Linked DNA regions of Marichromatium purpuratum 984. The main gene of each other region encodes a partner of the protein of the gene in region 2 in a complex. Links are inferred from orthologs where the notes say so. Each region holds a gene or a part of one and is shown on either strand. Other genes may lie near its edges.

The links.
Region 1: the proteins of tsaD (region 2) and tsaE are in contact, whole or in part, in a crystal structure (PDB 6N9A), measured with the Thermotoga maritima proteins. The link is inferred for Marichromatium purpuratum 984 from one-to-one orthologs. Residues at the interface, in WP_004082750.1 of Thermotoga maritima: Cys10, Asp11, Arg49, His50, Leu82, Gly84, Gly135, Gly136, Glu154, Thr155, Leu156, Asp157, Asp158, Ser159, Glu162, Asp165, Lys166, Arg169, Leu170, Tyr175, Lys213, Thr214, Leu217, Tyr218, Gln221, Arg222, Asn324; in WP_004082108.1 of Thermotoga maritima: Leu37, Gly38, Lys46, Lys57, Val59, Lys60, Ser61, Thr63, Phe64, Thr65, Leu66, Met67, Val69, Pro71, Tyr82, Arg83, Leu84, Asp86, Asp88, Phe89, Asp93, Ile128, Asp130, Glu131, Arg134.
Region 3: the proteins of tsaD (region 2) and tsaB are in contact, whole or in part, in a solved structure (PDB 4WQ4), measured with the Escherichia coli proteins. The link is inferred for Marichromatium purpuratum 984 from one-to-one orthologs.

The regions. Positions count from the first base shown.
Region 1 is NZ_CP007031.1:1,558,054-1,564,081, reverse strand. The notes cover bases 1,154-4,152. They hold tsaE (tRNA (adenosine(37)-N6)-threonylcarbamoyltransferase complex ATPase subunit type 1 TsaE), read right to left. Parts: upstream 2,883-4,152; coding sequence 2,424-2,882; downstream 1,154-2,423. Other genes in these bases: MARPU_RS07100 (bifunctional ADP-dependent NAD(P)H-hydrate dehydratase/NAD(P)H-hydrate epimerase), read right to left, coding at 2,875-4,152; MARPU_RS07110 (N-acetylmuramoyl-L-alanine amidase), read right to left, coding at 1,154-2,199. Outside these bases: cysS (cysteine--tRNA ligase), read right to left, coding at 1-682; more of MARPU_RS07110, read right to left, coding at 877-1,153; more of MARPU_RS07100, read right to left, coding at 4,153-4,380; tRNA epoxyqueuosine(34) reductase QueG, read left to right, coding at 4,465-5,547; MARPU_RS07090 (hypothetical protein), read right to left, coding at 5,554-6,028. UniProt on the Escherichia coli protein: Required for the formation of a threonylcarbamoyl group on adenosine at position 37 (t(6)A37) in tRNAs that read codons beginning with adenine.
Region 2 is NZ_CP007031.1:1,343,450-1,349,296, forward strand. The notes cover bases 1,791-4,608. They hold tsaD (tRNA (adenosine(37)-N6)-threonylcarbamoyltransferase complex transferase subunit TsaD), read right to left. Parts: upstream 3,819-4,608; coding sequence 2,763-3,818; downstream 1,791-2,762. Other genes in these bases: MARPU_RS06125 (TMEM43 family protein), read right to left, coding at 1,791-2,756; rpsU (30S ribosomal protein S21), read left to right, coding at 4,013-4,228; MARPU_RS06140 (GatB/YqeY domain-containing protein), read left to right, coding at 4,359-4,608. Also shown: MARPU_RS06110 (DMT family transporter), read right to left, coding at 1-195; folB (dihydroneopterin aldolase), read right to left, coding at 483-845; glycerol-3-phosphate 1-O-acyltransferase PlsY, read left to right, coding at 945-1,538; more of MARPU_RS06125, read right to left, coding at 1,611-1,790; more of MARPU_RS06140, read left to right, coding at 4,609-4,802; dnaG (DNA primase), read left to right, coding at 4,844-5,847.
Region 3 is NZ_CP007031.1:634,586-640,457, forward strand. What follows is about bases 1,775-4,617. They hold tsaB (tRNA (adenosine(37)-N6)-threonylcarbamoyltransferase complex dimerization subunit type 1 TsaB), read right to left. Parts: upstream 3,614-4,617; coding sequence 2,936-3,613; downstream 1,775-2,935. Other genes in these bases: MARPU_RS02950 (glycerate kinase type-2 family protein), read right to left, coding at 1,775-2,927; MARPU_RS02960 (adenosine kinase), read right to left, coding at 3,705-4,617. In the rest of the region: MARPU_RS02935 (HPF/RaiA family ribosome-associated protein), read left to right, coding at 210-569; MARPU_RS02945 (SDR family oxidoreductase), read left to right, coding at 762-1,685; more of MARPU_RS02950, read right to left, coding at 1,692-1,774; more of MARPU_RS02960, read right to left, coding at 4,618-4,694; MARPU_RS02965 (ribonuclease T2 family protein), read right to left, coding at 4,769-5,758; MARPU_RS02970 (FAD-linked oxidase C-terminal domain-containing protein), read right to left, coding at 5,804-5,872. UniProt on the Escherichia coli protein: Required for the formation of a threonylcarbamoyl group on adenosine at position 37 (t(6)A37) in tRNAs that read codons beginning with adenine.

The DNA.
Region 1 (6,028 bases), 210 kb from region 2 along the record:
CCCCGCCGCCGTGGATGTCGAAGTGGTTGCCGAGGCAGCAGGTGCTCATCGCCGAGCACTCGATGTGCCAGCCCGGACGCCCCTCGCCCCAGGGCGAGGACCAGCTCGGCTCGCCGGGCTTGGCACCCTTCCACAGTGCGAAGTCGAGCGGGTCGCGCTTGGCCTCGTCGACCTCGACCCGGGCACCGGCGCGCAGGTCCTGCGGATCCTTGCCCGAGAGCTTGCCGTAGCCGGGGAAGCGCGAGACGGCGTAGTACACATCGCCGTTGTCGGCGGCATAGGCCAGCCCCTTGTCGATCAGGGTGGCGACCATCGTCTGGATCTCGTCGATGTGCGCGGTGGCGCGCGGCTCGCTGGTCGGCGCCAGCACGCCGAGCGCGGCGGCGTCCTCGTGCATCGCGGCGATGAAGCGCTCGGTCAGCGCGGCGCAGGACTCACCGTTCTCGGCGGCGCGACGGATGATCTTGTCGTCGATGTCGGTGATGTTGCGCACATAGGTCACCTCGTAGCCGAGCGCGCGCAGATAGCGATAGACCACATCGAACACCACCATCACCCGGGCATGGCCGAGATGGCAGTAGTCGTAGACGGTCATGCCGCACACATACATGCGCACCTTGCCGGGCTCGAGCGGCTGGAAGGGGGTCTTCTGGCGGGTCAGGCTGTTGTGGATCTGTAGCATCGGGGTGACTTGGACTTCTCGCATTCCCGCGCGCGGCGCACGGACCAAAGCGTCAATGGTAGCAAAGGCCGGACGCGAAGGGAGAGAGGGCGCCGTTTTCGGCCCCCAGCCTCCAGTGGGCGCCCTGCCCTCAACGTCTCGGCCAAGGGCAAGCCACCAACCGGCGGCTGATCGCGCTCTGGCAGCCAGCGGGCTTACGACCCCTCGGGGATGGCGAGCACCTGGCCGACGCGGATGGTGTCGTCGGTCAGGCCGTTCTCGGCGCGCAGCGAGGAGAGGCTGACGCGATAGCGCTGGGCGATCTCGGAGAGGGTATCGCCCTGGTGGGTGACGTGACGACGCGGGGTCGCGCGCCCGTTGGCCGCTTGCAGCAGCGCGCCCTGCGGCGGGTACTTACGGAAATAGGCCTTGATCCCGGCGAGGATGGCGCGTGCCAACCGCTCCTGGTGGGCCGGATCGCTCAGTCGACGCTCCTCCTCGGCATTGGTGATGAAGGCGGTCTCGACCAGCATCGAGGGGATGTCCGGCGATTTGAGTACCGCGAACCCGGCACGTTGGACCCGACGCTTGTGCAGATCCCCAACCTCGCCGAGATGCGAGAGCACCGCGCCGGCGGCCTCGGTGCTGTGCTCAATGGTGGCGTTCTGGGTCATGTCGATGAGCACGCTGGCGAGCAGGTCGTCGCTGTCGGCGATGTTGACCCCACCGATGAGGTCGGCGGCGTTCTCGCGGTTGGCCAGCCAGCGCGCCGCCTCACTGCTCGCGCCGTTGAACGACAGGGTATAGACCGAAGAGCCGTGGGCGCGATCGTTGGTGAAGGCGTCGGCATGGATGGAGATGAACAGATCGGCCTTGTGCTTGCGTGCCTTCTCGATGCGCTGGCGCAACCGGACGTAGTAGTCCCCGTCGCGGATCATCAGCGCTCGCATGCCCGGCTCGCGCTCGACCAACGCGGCGAGCTTGCGGGCGATCGCCAGGGTGACGTCCTTCTCGTAGGTGCCGCGCTTGCCGATGGCGCCGGGATCGGCCCCGCCGTGACCGGCGTCGATGGCGATCAGCACCTCGGGGTGTGAAGGCGATCGAGCGCGACCGGCCACCACCCTGGAATGGGGCGCGGCGCTGGCCGTCCGCGGCAGCAGATCGATCACCAGGCGGTGTTTGTCGTGACGACGATCCGGCGGCAGGCTGAAGCTCTTGACCCGTACCGGACACTTGAGGTCGAAGACGATACGCAGATCGGTCTTGTCGCGAACACCACTGCGCAGCCCGACCAGCGCCGGATCATTGCCGCGCGGTCGCGGCAACGAGGCGCCCAGCCGGGCGTCGCTGAGATCGACGACGACCCGGTCCGGGCCCTCGAGGGTGAAGATCTTGTGGGAGAGCGCGGCCCGGGTGTCGAGCACCACCCGAGTCCGGCCGTCCTCGACACCGACGCGCGCACCCTCGACCGTGACCTGCGCGGCGAGTGCGGGCAGGGCCAGGAGAGCGCAGAGCAGGAGAGTGAAAACCCGTTTCACGTCGCAGCCTCGGGATCGCCGGGGGCGCCGACGACCGATGTTCTCGGGGGTGGCACGGTCGCGCAGCGGCGATGAACTACCCCGGTGATTTGACGATTCGTTGTTTTTAAGATAGCAGCTTCACCCAGAGTATTCCAAGAAAAAACCTGGGATTAGACTTGCTTCCTGAATTCCTTTGGAACGAAATGTATCGCTTACGCAACAAGGCATTGCGATCTCGGAACTCAGCGCTCATAGAGCGCTCTGGCCAACGCCAGACCCACCTCGGTGGTCGCCACCGGGCGCAGGATGCGCCCATCGGTGCGATGCTCGAGCCGGAGCTGCAGATCCGGTGGTGGCAACGCGCCATCACCGCACTCCGGCCACTCGATCACCCAGATCGCCGGGGTATCGAGCAGATCGCGCAGACCGAGATACTCCAGCTCCTCGGGGTCGGCCAGGCGATAGAGGTCGAGATGGTAGAGCTGGGTGGTGGCGAGCGCATAGGGCTCGATCAGGGTATAGGTCGGGCTGCGCACCGCGCCCTGATGGCCGAGCGCGCGCAGCAGCCCACGGGTCAGGGTGGTCTTGCCGCAGCCGAGATCGCCCTGCAGATAGAGCACGAAGGGCGCTCGCATGCGCTCGGCCAGCCGCGCCCCGAGCGCGAGTTGGGCCGCCTCACCGGCGATATGGATCTCATGCATGATGATTCTCTCTCCCGTCGGCCAGGGCGCGCACCGCCTCGATGATGTCCCCGGCGATCATTCCCCGCTCACCCGCGCGCGCCGCCCGATCACCGGCGGCGGCATGCAGACAGACCCCGGCACGCGCAGCCTCCCCCGCATCCATCCCCTGCCCGATCAGCGCGGCGACGACCCCGGTGAGCACATCTCCGGCACCGGCGGTCGCCATCCCCGGATTACCGTCGCTGCAGACCGCTGGCGGTGTCTCGTCCGCACCGCCGACCAGCGTGCCGGCGCCCTTGAGCACCAGGACACCGCCATACTTTTGACGCAAGGCCGCGAGTGCGGCGAAACGATCGGCCTCGACCGCGGCGGTCCCACAGCCGAGCAACCGCCCCGCCTCGCCCGGATGCGGCGTCAGCACCCAGTCATCGCGCCGCAGCGGCTGCTCGGCGAGCAGGTTGAGCGCGTCGGCATCGACCACCAGCGGCAACCGGCACTCGAGCACCCGCTGCCACAGCCCGCGCCCCCACGCATCCCGCCCGAGCCCGGGACCGATGGCCACCAGATCGGCACGCGCGAGCAGTGATCCGAGATCGCCGCCGTGCTCGACCCCACGCACCATCAGCTCCGGGCGGGTGAGGTTGAGCAGCGCGGCATGCGTCGGATGGGTGGCGATCGTCACCAACCCGGCCCCGGCACGCAGCGCCGCCTCGCCGGCAAGGCGTGCCGCGCCGGACATCCCCGGGGCGCCACCGATCACCAGCACATGACCACACTGGCCCTTGTGCGCATCGCGCCGCCGCACCCCCAGACAGGCACACTGGCTGGCCCAGTCGATGCGTCGCGCACTGACCGGCGCCGCCGTCAGCAGCCCCTCCGCCACCCCGAGCGAGTCCCAGTGGAGCCGGCCACAGCAGCCGGGACCAACCCCGGTCAGCAGCCCCTGCTTGAGCACGATGAAGCTGATGGTCGCGCTGGCCCGCACCACCTCGCCGAGCACGGCGCCCCGGTCGGCGTGCAAACCGGTGGGGAGATCGAGCGCGAGAACCGGCGCCGGGTGGGCATTGAGCGCACGCACCGCCTCGGCCCAGTGCTCGCGCAACGGACGCTCGAGCCCGATGCCGAGCAGGGCGTCGACCAGCAGCTCGGCGTCCTCGGGAAGGCCACCGCGCCAGGGCTCGATCGCCCCGCCGACCGCCCGCCAGTCGCGGCAGGCCTCGGCGGCCTCGTGCCGCAGCCGCTCCGGCGCGACCAGGCTCAACACCCGAACCTCGCGCCCGGCCCGGCGCAACAGCCGCGCCAGCGCATAGCCGTCACCCCCGTTGTTGCCGCCGCCAACGAGCACGCAGATCCGGCGTGCCTGCGGCCAGCGTGCGGCCACCAGTCGCTGCGCCGCGCGTGCGGCGCGCTCCATCAGCTCACGACCGCTCAGCTCGGGCTGGAGACAGGCGGCGCGGTCGAGCGCGCGGGCCTGATCGGCGCGGTAGAGTGCGTGCGGCAGCGATGGCTGGTTCATGACGGTCTGGACATGGATTGGGATCGGCGTGGCGACCCCGATTCTAGGGGGAATGGACGAGACAGGCGAGCACCGGAGCAGACGATGAGGCGCGCGCTCGATCCGCACGAGGCGCTCGAACTGGCGACCCGGATCAAGGGTTGGGGGATGGCGCTCGGCTTTCAGCAGGTCGGCATCACCGAGACCGGACTGCAACGCGCCGAGCAGCGCCTGCTCGACTGGCTCGACGCCGGCCATCACGGCGAGATGGACTACATGGCCCGTCATGGTCGTCGGCGCGCTCGTCCCGCCGAGCTGGTGCCGGGGACGCTGCGCATCGTCTCGGTACGCATGGACTACCACCCCGAGCCACGAGAGGATCCGGCGACGCTCAGCGACCCGGCGCGCGCCTTCGTCTCGCGCTATGCACTCGGGCGCGACTACCACAAGCTGATCCGTCGTCGACTGCAGCGCTTCGCCGACCGGATCACCGAGACGATCGGCCCCTTCGGCTATCGCGCCTTCGTCGACTCGGCGCCGGTGATGGAGAAGCCGCTCGCCGAGCAGGCGGGCCTGGGCTGGATCGGCAAGCACACCAACCTGATCAACCCACGTGCCGGCTCCTGGTTCTTTCTCGGCGAGCTGTTCACCGACCTGCCGCTCCCGCTCGATACACCGCTGCGCTCACACTGCGGGCACTGCTCGGCCTGTCTCGAGGTCTGCCCCACCGCGGCGATCATCGCGCCCTATCGGCTCGACGCCCGGCGCTGCATCTCCTATCTCACCATCGAGCACCCGGGCCCGATCCCGCTGGCGCTGCGCCCGGCACTCGGCAACCGCATCTACGGCTGCGACGACTGTCAGCAGGTCTGCCCCTGGAACCGTTTCGCCCGCGCCACCGCCGAGACCGATTTCCTGCCCCGCCAGGGACTCGATCGCGCCACCCTCATCACCCTGATCGGCTGGGACGAGCCGACCTTTCTGGAACGGACCTCGGGGTCCGCGATCAGGCGCATCGGTCATGGTCGCTGGCTGCGCAACCTCGCCGTTGCACTCGGCAACGCCGCCCCGTCGCCGGCGGCGCTCACTGCGCTCACACGCTGGCGCGACCACCCTGACCCCATGGTTCGCGAGCATATCGACTGGGCCTTGGCGCGCCAGCGTGAGCACAGCGCGCGTGACGGATAACGATGCTCAGGTCGGGGCACGCAGCAGCGACCACACCTCGCCGTTGCGTTCGGGACAGAGGTCGCGATCGGCCGCCGGCACCTCGGGCGAACCGAGCGCGATCCCCAGCCGGGTGGCGAGCAGGCGCTGTCGACGCTCCATCTCCAGGCTGTGATTGGGGTTGGCCAGCAGCAGCTTGAACAGCTGCAGATCGTTGTGGAAGTAGGACGAGTCAGCCTTGGTGCACTCGAGCGTCTCGAGCAGTGCGGCCTGCAGCCAGAGCCCCAGATCGCCCTTCACCGGACGCTGGTCGAAGCTCGGCATCGGCGCGATCAGCGGGCGGTTGACATGGATCTGCAGGTCGTCCGGGATCGGCTCGGTCAGCCAGCTCATGCCCTGCAACAGACCCGCGACCTCACCGCCGGCGCGCTGACGCTCGCCGAGGTCGAAGAGGATGCGGATCAGCACCATGCGGGTGGCGAGATGACCATCCCCCTCGGCC
Region 2 (5,847 bases):
GGTCCAGACCGCGTAGGCGGTGCCGATCGGGATGTCGCGCTGGGCGAGCAGTAGCAGCGCCCCGCTGGCGACCATGCAGACCGCCGCGAACAGGATCCAGCCCCAGCGCATGCCCTGATCGGTCATCCCGAGCTTGAGTCCGACCGGCCACCCCCATTCGAACATGCCGGCGATGACGAGATAGATCCAGGCCATTGTGATGTCGTGTCTCCGTGATACGTGGGTGGTGAAATCAGGTGAGCCGGCTCGGTGCGAGCCGTGAAGTAGGAGCCGCCAGCGATCAGCCGCCAGCCGCCAGTGGCCGTTTGCCCTCACGCGGCTCGGCTTTCTTCGCGTCCTTTGGGTCTTTGCGGTTCAATCTCCTGGCGGCTGGCGGCTGGCGGCTGGCGGCTGGCGGCTGGCGGCTGGCGGCTGGCGGCTGGCGGCTGAAAGGCTGATCGCTGGAGGCGCTTCTCTCCAGCACGTTCTTGGGTCTCAGCGGCTCAGTCGTTCTGACGCGAGCCGCGCTCGATCTCGACGCCGACGTCGATGTCCACGCCGATGGCGCCGGGTTTGTTGATGCGCAGTCGTACCCAGGGGATGCCGAACTCCTCGCGCAGTACGGTGGCGCAGCGCTCGGCCAGGGTCTCGATCAGCTCGGCGCGGTTGTCGGTGACCTCGCGGCGGATGCGGCGGGCGACGGCGTCGTAGTCGAGGGCGTCGTCGATGTGGTCGGTGGCGGCGGCGCGGGCGGCGTCGGTGGCCAGCTCCAGGTCGAGGATCAGCGGGCGCGGCTGCGCCTTCTCCCAGTCGTGGATGCCGATGACGGTGTCGACGCGCAGGCCGCGGATGAAGACGGTGTCCATGACAGGCTCCGGTGGCGGCGAAAAGCGAGAGAGGATACGCCCTCGCGCCGGTGCGCGCGAGGCTTGACCTGTGGCGGCATCCCGGGTCCAATGCGCGCCATGATCACATCCATCCTGCTCATCATCGTCGCTTATCTGCTGGGCTCGGTCTCCAGCGCCATCATCGTCTGCCGTCTGATGGGGCTGCCCGATCCGCGTACCCAGGGCTCGAACAACCCCGGCGCGACCAATGTGTTGCGCTTCGGCGGCAAGAAGGCCGCCGCCATCACCCTGCTCGGCGACAGCCTCAAGGGGCTGGTGCCGATGCTCGCCGGGCACCTGCTCGGACTCGACCCGCTGGCGCTCGCCGGGGTCGGCCTGGCGGCCTTCATCGGCCATCTCTACCCGGTGTTCTTCGGGTTCAAGGGGGGCAAGGGGGTCGCCACCGCGCTCGGCGTGCAGTTCGGCCTCTACTGGCCGGTCGGGCTCTGTGTCGCCGCGGTGTGGCTGTTCGTCGCCAAGGTGCTGAAGATCTCCTCGCTCTCGGGGCTGATCTCGATGGCGCTGGCACCGCTGTTCGTATGGCTGTTCTGGGACGAGAAGCCGCTGATCGGCATGCAGCTGATCATCACCGGGCTGCTGATCTGGCGTCACCGCAGCAACATCCGCAATCTGCTCGAAGGGACCGAGGGACGGATCAGCGCGAGCGACTGAGCCGTTCGCCGCCGATCCGCTGTCCCGCTCACCAAGGCGCTACCTGCACCGGCAGGTAGCGCCTTGGTGCGTTCAGGCCGTGGCGTTTGCTGCGGCCTGGCGCGCACCCTTGCGCCACTGTCCGGCGCCGAGCACGGCGAACAGCAGGGCGGCGACCAGCAGGGCGCCGCCGAGCAATGGACGGTGCGCGATCCAGGCCAGGGCGATGACCAGGCTGCCGGTGGCCAGTGCGAGCAACGCCGAGACCAGTCCGGTGGCAAAGCCGACCAGGCTGCCGAGCATCGGGATCAGGTCGGCGATGACCTTGAGCGGCGCGAGGATCAGCGCCAGGGCGATCCACAGCGCCACCACGCCACCCACACGCAGCCCCCAGGTGAGCAGGGCGTTGGCGCTGTGGGCGTGCTCGAACATGGTGATGGCGTCGACCTGCCCCGGCTCGAGCAGGGCGATGGTGCCGTGCTTGAGTCGCGCGGTGACCAGGGTGTCGCCCTGCTGGCGCCCGATCGCGCTGATCTCGCCATCGGGGTCGACCACCCGGAAGCTGACTCGCAGGTCGCCGACCTCGGGGCTCGCCGGTGTGCCCTTGTAGAAGCCACTGCCGTCGCTGACGAAGCCCGTCGGTGCCTCCTCGGCGTCGACGGGGAGCGCCCGCGCGCCGTTGATCTGCGAGACGAACGCGGGGGCGAGGCGGAAGGCGCCGAGGGTCACCCGATCGGCTAGCCATTGCTCGCTGGTGTAGGGCATCGTCGGGTTGTGATGGCCCTCGGGGTGACGGAAGTCGCTGGAGTCGATCGGCTGGCTCGACCAGGTGCGCTGGTAGCTATAAGTGGTTCGCGTGGTCTCGCCGCCGCCGAGTTCCTTGACCGTTTCCGACTCGCGCTGCTCGCTCCACTGGTACATCTCGACCCGACGCTCCAGGCGGATCGCCGGGACCTCGATGGCGAAGATGGGATCGCGCAGCCGCGCATCGGTGTGGGTCGTGCCGCTGAGATGGACGAGTTCCCCATCATTGGCCGGATCGACCGGTGTGGCGGCGATCGCGACCACGGCCTCGGCGCCGGCGTCGAGGGTGCGGGTGCGGTCGATCGCGCGTCCCTCGTTCCACCACAGCAGGGAACTGGCGACGACGATCAGGATCAGGCCGAAGAGGATGCCGGTGAGGGCACCGCCGAGACGGCTGAACCAGGAGCGGTGGGTGGTTTCGGTGAAGCTGTCCATCGTGATCTACATCTCCGTTTCGATGGCAGGGGTGAGCGGCGCCAGCGCTTCCATCGGCCAGCGCGCGCGGGGTTTGAACAGGAGCGGCTCGCTCGCGCCGGCGGCGAGACGCTGCCAGCCGGCATAGGCGATCATCGCGCCGTTGTCGGTGCACAGCTCGGGCCGGGGGTAGTGCGCCTCGCCACCCTCGGCGGCGAGCGCCTCGCCCATGCGCGCGCGCAACCTGCGGTTGGCGCTGACCCCGCCGGCGAGCACCAGGCGCCGCCGACCGGTCTCGCGCAGCGCGCGGCGACACTTGATCACCAGGGTGTCGACCACCGCCTCCTCGAAGGCGCGGGCGATGTCGGCGCGGGTCTGTGCGTCGATGCCGCCGCCGCCCTCCGCCTCGGCCTCGCGCAAGGTGTTGAGGGCGAAGGTCTTGAGGCCGCTGAAGCTGAAGTCGAGTCCGGGCCGGTCGGTCATCGGGCGGGGGAAGCGATAGCGCGTCGGATCGCCCTGCTCGGCCACGCGCGAGAGCGCGGGGCCGCCGGGGTAGGGCAGGCCGAGGATCTTGGCGGTCTTGTCGAAGGCCTCGCCGGCGGCGTCATCGAGCGACTCGCCGAGGATGCGGTAGCGGCCCACTCCGGTGACGTCGACGAGCTGGGTATGGCCGCCCGAGACCAGCAGGGCGACGAAGGGGAAATCAGGGGCCGAATCCTCCAGCAGCGGCGCGAGCAGGTGCCCCTCCATGTGGTGCACGCCCACCGCCGGCACCCCGAGCGCCCAGGCGAGGCTGCGCCCGAGCGCGGCGCCGACGAGCAGCGCGCCGATCAGCCCGGGGCCGGCGGTGAAGGCCACGGCGTCGATGTCCTCGCGCGTCAGTCCGGCCTCGTCGAGCACCTGACGGATCAGCGGCAACGCCTTGCGGACATGATCGCGCGAGGCCAGCTCGGGCACCACGCCGCCGTACTCGGCATGGATCGGGATCTGGCTGTAGACCGCGTGGGCGAGCAGGCCGCGCTCGCCGTCGTACAGGGCGACGCCGGTCTCGTCGCAGGATGTCTCGATACCTAATACACGCATGCCGCAATGGCCCTCGAACACTCGAATCGCAAACGGTTTAGTATACGCGTTCGGGCCCACAGGCCCCGGTTCCCTGGCGGGGTTTCTCGCCGGGGTGTATGCGCTTTCGTCTTTGCAATCGACTCGGGGTTCTCGTAAAATCCCCCTTCTTTGTATTGCCCAATCAACCCACTTGGAGCCATAAAGGACAATCCATGCCCAGCGTTCGCGTCAAAGAAAACGAGCCGTTCGAGGTCGCCATGCGACGTTTCAAGCGTTCCTGCGAGAAGGCAGGAGTGCTTGCTGAGGTCCGCCGTCGCGAGTTCTACGAAAAGCCCACCTCCGAGCGCAAGCGCAAGAAGGCTGCGGCCGTCAAGCGCCACCAGAAGAAGCTGCAGCGCGAGGCACGTCGCTGGGAACGCCCGTACTGAGGTCCCATCCCCGGCGTATCCCTGACCGAGGTCGACGGACCGGCGCCTGTCTCGCCCTGTCGGTTCCGTTGCGCATCCAGAGCGAAACGATCTCGGCCTGACCCCATCCCTCAGGCTTCCTGAAAGACACATGCTCAAGCAGCAAATCCAAGCGGATATGAAGTCTGCCATGAAGGCGGGCGACAAGGATCGGCTCGCGGTGATCCGGCTGATCATGGCCGCGATCAAGCAGCGCGAGGTCGACGAGCGCATCGAACTCGACGATGCCCAGGTGCTGGCGGTGCTCGACAAGATGGTCAAGCAGCGTCGCGACTCGATCGATCAGTACACCCAGGCCGGCCGCGACGATCTGGCCAACGGCGAGCGCGCCGAGGTCGAGATCATCCAGACCTATCTGCCCGCGCAGCTGACCGAATCCGAGATCGCCGCCTGTATCGACGAGGCCGTCGAGACCACCGGTGCCGCCGCGATGAGCGACATGGGCAAGGTGATGGGCGTGCTGCGCCCGAAGATCCAGGGGCGTGCTGACATGGGCGCGGTGAGCGCACTCGTCAAGCAACGGCTCGGGGGCTGAGTACCGGATCGTCGCGCGCCTCCGGGCGTTGGCATCCGCGCATGGCTGGCAAGATCCCTCCGGAGTTCATCGATGACCTCCTCACGCGCGTCGACATCGTCGATGTCATCGGCGCGCGGGTCCAGCTACGCAAGGCCGGAAAGGAATTCCAGGCACGTTGTCCCTTCCACGAAGAAAAAACCCCGTCCTTCACCGTCAGTCCGGCCAAGCAGTTCTATCATTGTTTCGGCTGCGGCGCTCACGGTACCGCCATCGGCTTCCTCATGGAGCACGATGGCCTGCCGTTTCGCGAGGCCATCGACGAACTGGCCCGGCTCGCCGGTGTCGAGGTCCCGGTCGAGGGTGGGGAGCAGGTGCGCGGGCCGGATCATGGTCCGCTGTTTGCCCTGCTCGACGAGGCCGACGGGTTGTTTCGTCGCCAGCTGCGCGAGCACCCACAAGCCGCGCGGGCGATCGATTATCTCAAGTCGCGTGGGTTGAGCGGAGAGATCGCCGCCCGTTACGGTATCGGTTTCGCGCCCGGGGGTGGAGATTTCCTGCTCTCGCGTCTGGGGCGTACGCCCGAGCGCTGTCGCCAGCTCGTCGACTGCGGTCTGATCGGCGAGCAGGACGGGCGGCGCTACGATCGTTTTCGCGATCGCATCATCTTCCCGATTCGCGATCGGCGCGGTCGCGTGATCGGGTTCGGGGGGCGGATCCTCGGTGACGGCCGCCCCAAGTATCTGAACTCGCCGGAGACGCCGCTCTTTCACAAGGGGCGCGAACTCTACGGATTGTTCGAGGCCCAGCGCGGTGTCCGGCGCGGGCTCGAACGGGTGCTGGTGGTTGAGGGCTATCTCGACGTCATCGCCCTGGCGCAACACGGCATCGACTGCGCCGTGGCGACCCTGGGGACCGCGACCACCGCGGACCATCTGCAGCGCCTCTCGCGCACCGCGCCCGAGCTGGTGTTCTGCTTCGATGGCGATCGCGCCGGGCGCGACGCGGCCTGGAAGGCGCTGGAGACCACGCTGCCGCTGGCCAGCGGCAGCCAGCCCCAGCGTTT
Region 3 (5,872 bases), 710 kb from region 2 along the record:
TGGGGGTTTTGCCCTTGCTTTTCGCCGTTCTCGGCATCATGATCCACGACACTGCCGCAGTCCATCGCACCGCGTCCGTTCTCCTCCCCGGAGAAGCCCCTGAAGACGCCATCACAGTCGATGCGGTAGCCCTCATAGCGAATCCACTCGGTCGCCGATATCGCGGTCTGTATCTTCCGCCTGGACCGAGTCTTGGGAGAAGATCAAGTATGTCCATTAAGATAGGCGGCGACACCCTCGCGCTCGATGCGGATATTCGTCGCCAGATAGAATCCGAGGCCAAGAAGCTCGAGGATCGCTTCACCGATGAGCGGATCGAGACGCAGGCCACCATCAAGGAGGAGTTCGACCGCTTGCACGGTCACCGTGTGCGCTGCGAACTCCGCATCAAACTCGCGCAGGGCCGCCAGCTGGTGGTGCGCGATGCCAGCAAGACCGCCGTCGAGGCGATCACCGGGGTGTTCGGCGCGGCGCGCCGCAGCGTGCGGCGGGTGCGCTGGCAGGGTGTGCTCGAGCGCGCCCCGGCCGGTCAGTCCGGCGAGCACGCCCCCGAGATGGCCGGTCACTGAGCCGGCCTCGTGCCGGGATGCACGCCGCCATCCCGGCTGCTGCCTCCACCCCGCCCGGACTTCGCTCCGTCCATCACCGTCCCCACATCCTTCGCCATGGGCGGGCACGGGTGTGCGTATCCGGTGTTCGCGTCGACTTCGAGCGACCGTCGTGCGGGGTGGTCGCGACCGTAGAACAGGAGTTCCTCGAACATGAAGGTTGCAATCATTGGCGGGACCGGCTTTATCGGTACCCATTTGATCGATCATCTGCTCGCCGCCGGTCATGTGCCCCGGCTGTTGGTGCGCCCGGGCAGCGAGTCCAAGGTCGAGCGTGGCGCCGAGTGCGAGCTGGTGCCCGGCACCCTGGCCGAGCGCGCCGCGCTCGATGCCTGCGTGCGCGGCGCCGATGCGGTGATCTATCTGATCGGCATCCTGCGCGAGTTCCCGGCGCGTGGCATCACTTTCGAGGGGCTGCAGCACCAAGGCGTGGTCGACACCATTGCCGCGGCGCGCGCCGCCGGCGTGGGGCGTTTCCTGCTCATGAGCGCCAATGGGGTGCGACCCGATGGTACGACCTATCAACGTACCAAGTTCGCCGCCGAGGAGGCGCTCAAGGCTTCTGGGCTGACCTGGACCATCTTCCGTCCCTCGGTGGTCTTCGGCGATCCACGCGGGCGCATGGAGTTCTGCTCACAGCTCAACAAGGACATCATCGGCGCGCCGATCCCGGCGCCGCTGTTCTACGACGGGCTGCTGCCGCAGCAGGCCGGGGCCTTCGAGCTGGCGCCGGTGCATATCGACGACGTCGCCCGCGCCTTCACCCTGGCACTCGGCGAGCCGCGCACCGAGTCCCAGACCTACAGCCTGTGTGGCCCGCAGCGGTTGAGCTGGAAGGCGATCCTCGGCACCATCGCCGCGGCCGTCGGCAAGCAGAAGGCGATGGTCCCGGCGCCGGTGTTTGCAGTCCGGGCGATGGCCGGGCTGTTCGATCGCTATCCCTGGTTCCCGATCAGTCGCGACCAGATCCAGATGCTGCTCGAGAGCAACGTCTGTAGCGAGAACGACAGCTTCGCCCGGCTCGGTTTGACCCCGACCCCGTTCAACGTCGACCAGCTCGGTTATCTCAAGGACTAATCCGTCTCAGCGCCTGAGTGCCAGCACCAGGTCCATGACATTGGTATCGGTGGGGCCGGTGCGCAGCAGCTCGCCGGTGGCGGCGAACAGGCTGCCGGCGTCGGCGCCGATGAGGTGCTCGGCGGGGTCGCGCCCGAGCCGGCGTGCTCGCGCGCAGCTCGTCCCGTCGATCAGCGCCCCGGCGTCCTCGGTGGGCCCGTCGCTGCCGTCGCTCCCGGCGCTGAGCAGGGTGACGTCGTCGCGGCCGTCGAGGGCGATGGCCGCGGCTAGCGCGAGGTGCTGGTTGCGACCGCCGCGTCCGGGGCGGGGCGGCAGCGTGACCGTGGTCTCGCCGCTCCACAGATAGAGCCCCGGCGGGGCCGTGGTCCCGAGCCGTTCGGCGAGGCGCTGCCCGGCGACGGCGGCGTCCCCGGCGAGCGGCTGGAGCTGCGGCCAGGTCGCGAGCCCGAGTGTGCGGGCGTGTGCGAGCGCGGCGGCGCGGGCGTGGGCGGCGGTGGCCACCAGCTCGATCTCCGGGCCGGGACCGGTGGGCGCGCGGCGCACGGCGAGTCCGTGGCGAACCAGCCGATCGAGCCAGTCGGGCAGCCCGCGCAGCCCGCTGCAGCGGGCCGCCAGCTCCGGTTCGGGCACCAAGAGCCCGGAGCCGATCACCCCGGGGTCGTCGCCGGGGACGTCGGAGATCGCCAGCACCCGGGGTGTCCGCCACGCCGGACAGGCGGCGAGCAGGCCGCCGGCCTTGATCCGCGAGAGCGCCTTGCGCACCAGATTCATCGTCGCGATCGACTGGCCGCTGGCGAGCAGCCAGTCGTTGACCCGCACCAGGGTATCGAGATCGACCCCGGCGACCGGTACCTCGACCAGGCTCGAGGCCCCGCCGGAGATCAGAAAGAGTGGCTCGACCCCGGCGGGCAGCGCGGCGAGCCGCGCGATCAGCGCCTGACCGGCAGCGAGGCTGCCGGCATCGGGCAGCGGGTGGCCGCCGCAACGGCAATCGAGTCGGGGGAAGTCGGCCGGGTCGACGTGTCCGGGCTTGGTGATCAGCAGACCGCCGGTGATCGCCTCGGCGCCGAGGGTGTCACAGGCGCCTCGGGCCATGGCGGCTGCGGCCTTGCCGATGGCGAACAGCTCGACCGGGTGAGGCGGCGCGCGCGCCTCCAGTGCGCGGGTGACCGCCCGGGTGCCGCCGACGGCTGCGATCGCCGCCATGAAGCAGTCGATGAGCAGGCGCTGGTCGTCGGTCATTCCCGGGATCAGCCCTTGCGGGTGACCTGATCGCGCAGATAGACGGGGATGGCCAGCTCCGGCGCCACCTCGTGACCGAGCCGGTGCTCGGCCTCGGCGAGCACCGCCAGGTCGCGCGCCTCGCAGACCCCTTCCTCGAGGATCCCGGCGAGCGCCGCGCCGATCTGCGGGCGCAGCCGTGACTGATAGACCGTCCAGCCGGGACCGACCCCGTACCAGCCATCGCCCTCCGGCACTGGTACCGCCTCGGGGGCACAGACACGCTCGCTGTCGCGCGCCTCGGCCAGCCCGGCCTCGTTGATCTCGAAGGCCCCCCAGTAGACCTCGTCCATGCGCGCGTCGAGCGCCACCAGCAGCCGGGTCTGACCGCTGCGGCGGTAGGCGCCCTGGGCGATCGCCGCCAGGGTCGAGACCGGGATCACCGGCTGGTCGACGCCGAAGGCCACGCCCTGGATCACCGAGGCGGCGATCCGCACCCCGGTGAAGGACCCCGGTCCACGCGCGAAGGCGAGCGCGTCGAGATCGGCGAGCCGCAGTCCGGCCTCGTCGACGAGCTGCTGCATCATCGGCAGGATGAGTTCGGCGTGGCGTCTGGGGGCGGTCTCGAGGCGCTGGGTCAGGGTCCCGTCCTGCAGCAGGGCGGCTGAACAGGTCTCACCTGAGGTGTCGATCGCGAGGAGCTTCATGATGGTGGGGTTACCGGGGTGATCGATGGTGCCCGTCGAGGACGGGCGATGACGCCGGGGCCAGGGTCCCGGCGGGCCGGGGCGGGCGGGATCAGGCGAAGTCGCGCAGCACCGCCTGGGTCTGCTCCGTGGTCAGACGTGGGCCGAGGCTGGTGACCAGTCGCGCCGCAGCGGCCGAGGCCAGATCGCCGGCGCGCTGATGATCCCAGCCCTGGCTGAGACCATAGAGGAAGGCGCCGGCGAACATGTCGCCGGCACCGAGGGTATCGACCGCCTCGACCGGCACCGGGGCGATCTCGAGCATCTGCGCGCCGTCCCACACCAGCGCACCCTGTGGGCCGCGGGTGATGGCGAAGCTGCGACTGAGGGTCTTGAGATAGGCGACGGCGTCGCCGAGGTCTTCGCTGCCGGCCATGCCCATGGCCTCGAACTCGTTGGCGAACAGCAGGTCGACACCCGAGCCGATCATCTCCAGCAGGCCGTCCTTGAAGAACTTGACCATGTTGGGGTCGGAGAGCGAGAGGGCGGTCTTGACGCCGGCCTCGTCGGCGAGCTGCTTGGCCGCCTTGGCCGCCTCGCGGGCGCTGTCGGAGGTGACCAGATAGCCCTCGGTGTAGAACCAGCGCGAGTCGCGCAGCGCGTCCTCGACCAACTCGTCGGTCGATAGCCCTTGGGTGATGCCGAGGAAGGTGCACATGGTGCGGTCGCTGTCGGGGGTGACCAGCACCACGCAGCGGCCGGTGTCGCCGGCCTCTTTCTTGGTGTGGAGGTTGGTGTCGATGCCGCCCTCGACCAGATCCTGCATGTAGAAGTGACCGAGTTCGTCGTCGGCGACCTTGCAGGAGTAGAAACCGGTGCCGCCGAACTGACCGAGCGCGATCACTGAGTTGGCCGCCGACCCGCCCGAGCCGCGCTGGTGCCGGCGATCACGGAGGTGATCCATGATCGCTGCCTGTTGCTGCTCGTCGACCAGGGTCATCACGCCCTTGTCGATACCGAGGATGCCGAGGTCGTTGGGATCGACCTCGAATTCCATGTCGACGAGTGCGTTACCGATCCCATAGATGTCGTACTTGGCCATAGTGTCTCCGTGCTCCTGAAGTCGAGGGGGCACATTGTACAGATGTCGCTCGGGGGTGCAGGACGGCGATGTGCTCAGTCGCGACCGGCGCGGTCGACACGTCCACCCTTGCAGCCGGCAGCGCGCGGTGGTGCGGTGCGCAGTAGCGCGTCGAGCCCGTGCCCGGCCTCGATCGGCCCCTTGAGGGCGAGGCGCAGCTCGCTGATCAGGCCGTCGTGACAGACCAGTTGCACCCGCTCGCCCGCGCCCTTGCCGAAGGCCCTGTCGAAGGCCGCGCGTACCTCGCTCGCGCGCAGGTGCTGGCCGATGCGCGAGACGAAGAGGTCACGGACCGGCGAAGCGTTGAGCGCGGCGAGCAGCCGTAGCGAGTCGGCGAAATAGCCCTCGGGGTCGTCGCCGTAGCAGCTGCCGTGCTTGACCCACTCGTGACGGTGCAGCGCCGAGCGCGTGCCCGGCATCACCCGGTCGAGTTCGCGCCGGGTGTCGGGTGCGAGCGCGAGCGCCGGCAGCTGCTGCCAGTCGCCGTCGCGCGACAGCGCCCGCGCCCTCGCCGGGACGTCGCAATAGACGTTGTCGCGCGGTTGTGGCCACAGCCCGTGGAGCGAGAAGGCGCGGGCGTCGAAGCGTTGCGGGGTCTGGTCGCGGCACTCCGGCGCGCGGCCACGGCGCTCGCAGAAGGCCGGCTGCCAGCTCACCGCGAGCAGATAGCGCGGCTCGCCGGTTGGGGCCGGCGGCGTGGCCGTGTCGGCGACCTCGACCAGCCGCCCGCAGTCACGCGCCACCCAACGCTGGGACGGCTCGACGCCCTGCAGGCGCAGCAGGTAGTGGCTGGGCTGGTCGGGGCGGTTGGCACCGACCACCGGGTAGCGTGTGCCCGGGTCGAGATGGATCGCCCCGGGGTTGGCGTCGTGACGGATGGCGACGGTGGCCGGGCAGGCGCGTTCGGCGATCAGGGTCGCCGAGAGCGGCGCGGCGCGCAGCGGCGCGAGCGCGCCGAGCGCGAGCAGCAGCGCCGCCGTCGCGCGCCATGTCGGCAGCGGTCTGATCGATGGGGTTCGGGTCATGCGGTCACGTCCTCGCTGGCGCGGGCCCGGCGCGTGCCGGGCCGATCAATGTCGGTGCGGGTGCGCGGGCGAGGGCAGCTGACGGTACTCCGAGCAGCGTCGTGGCGTCGGCAC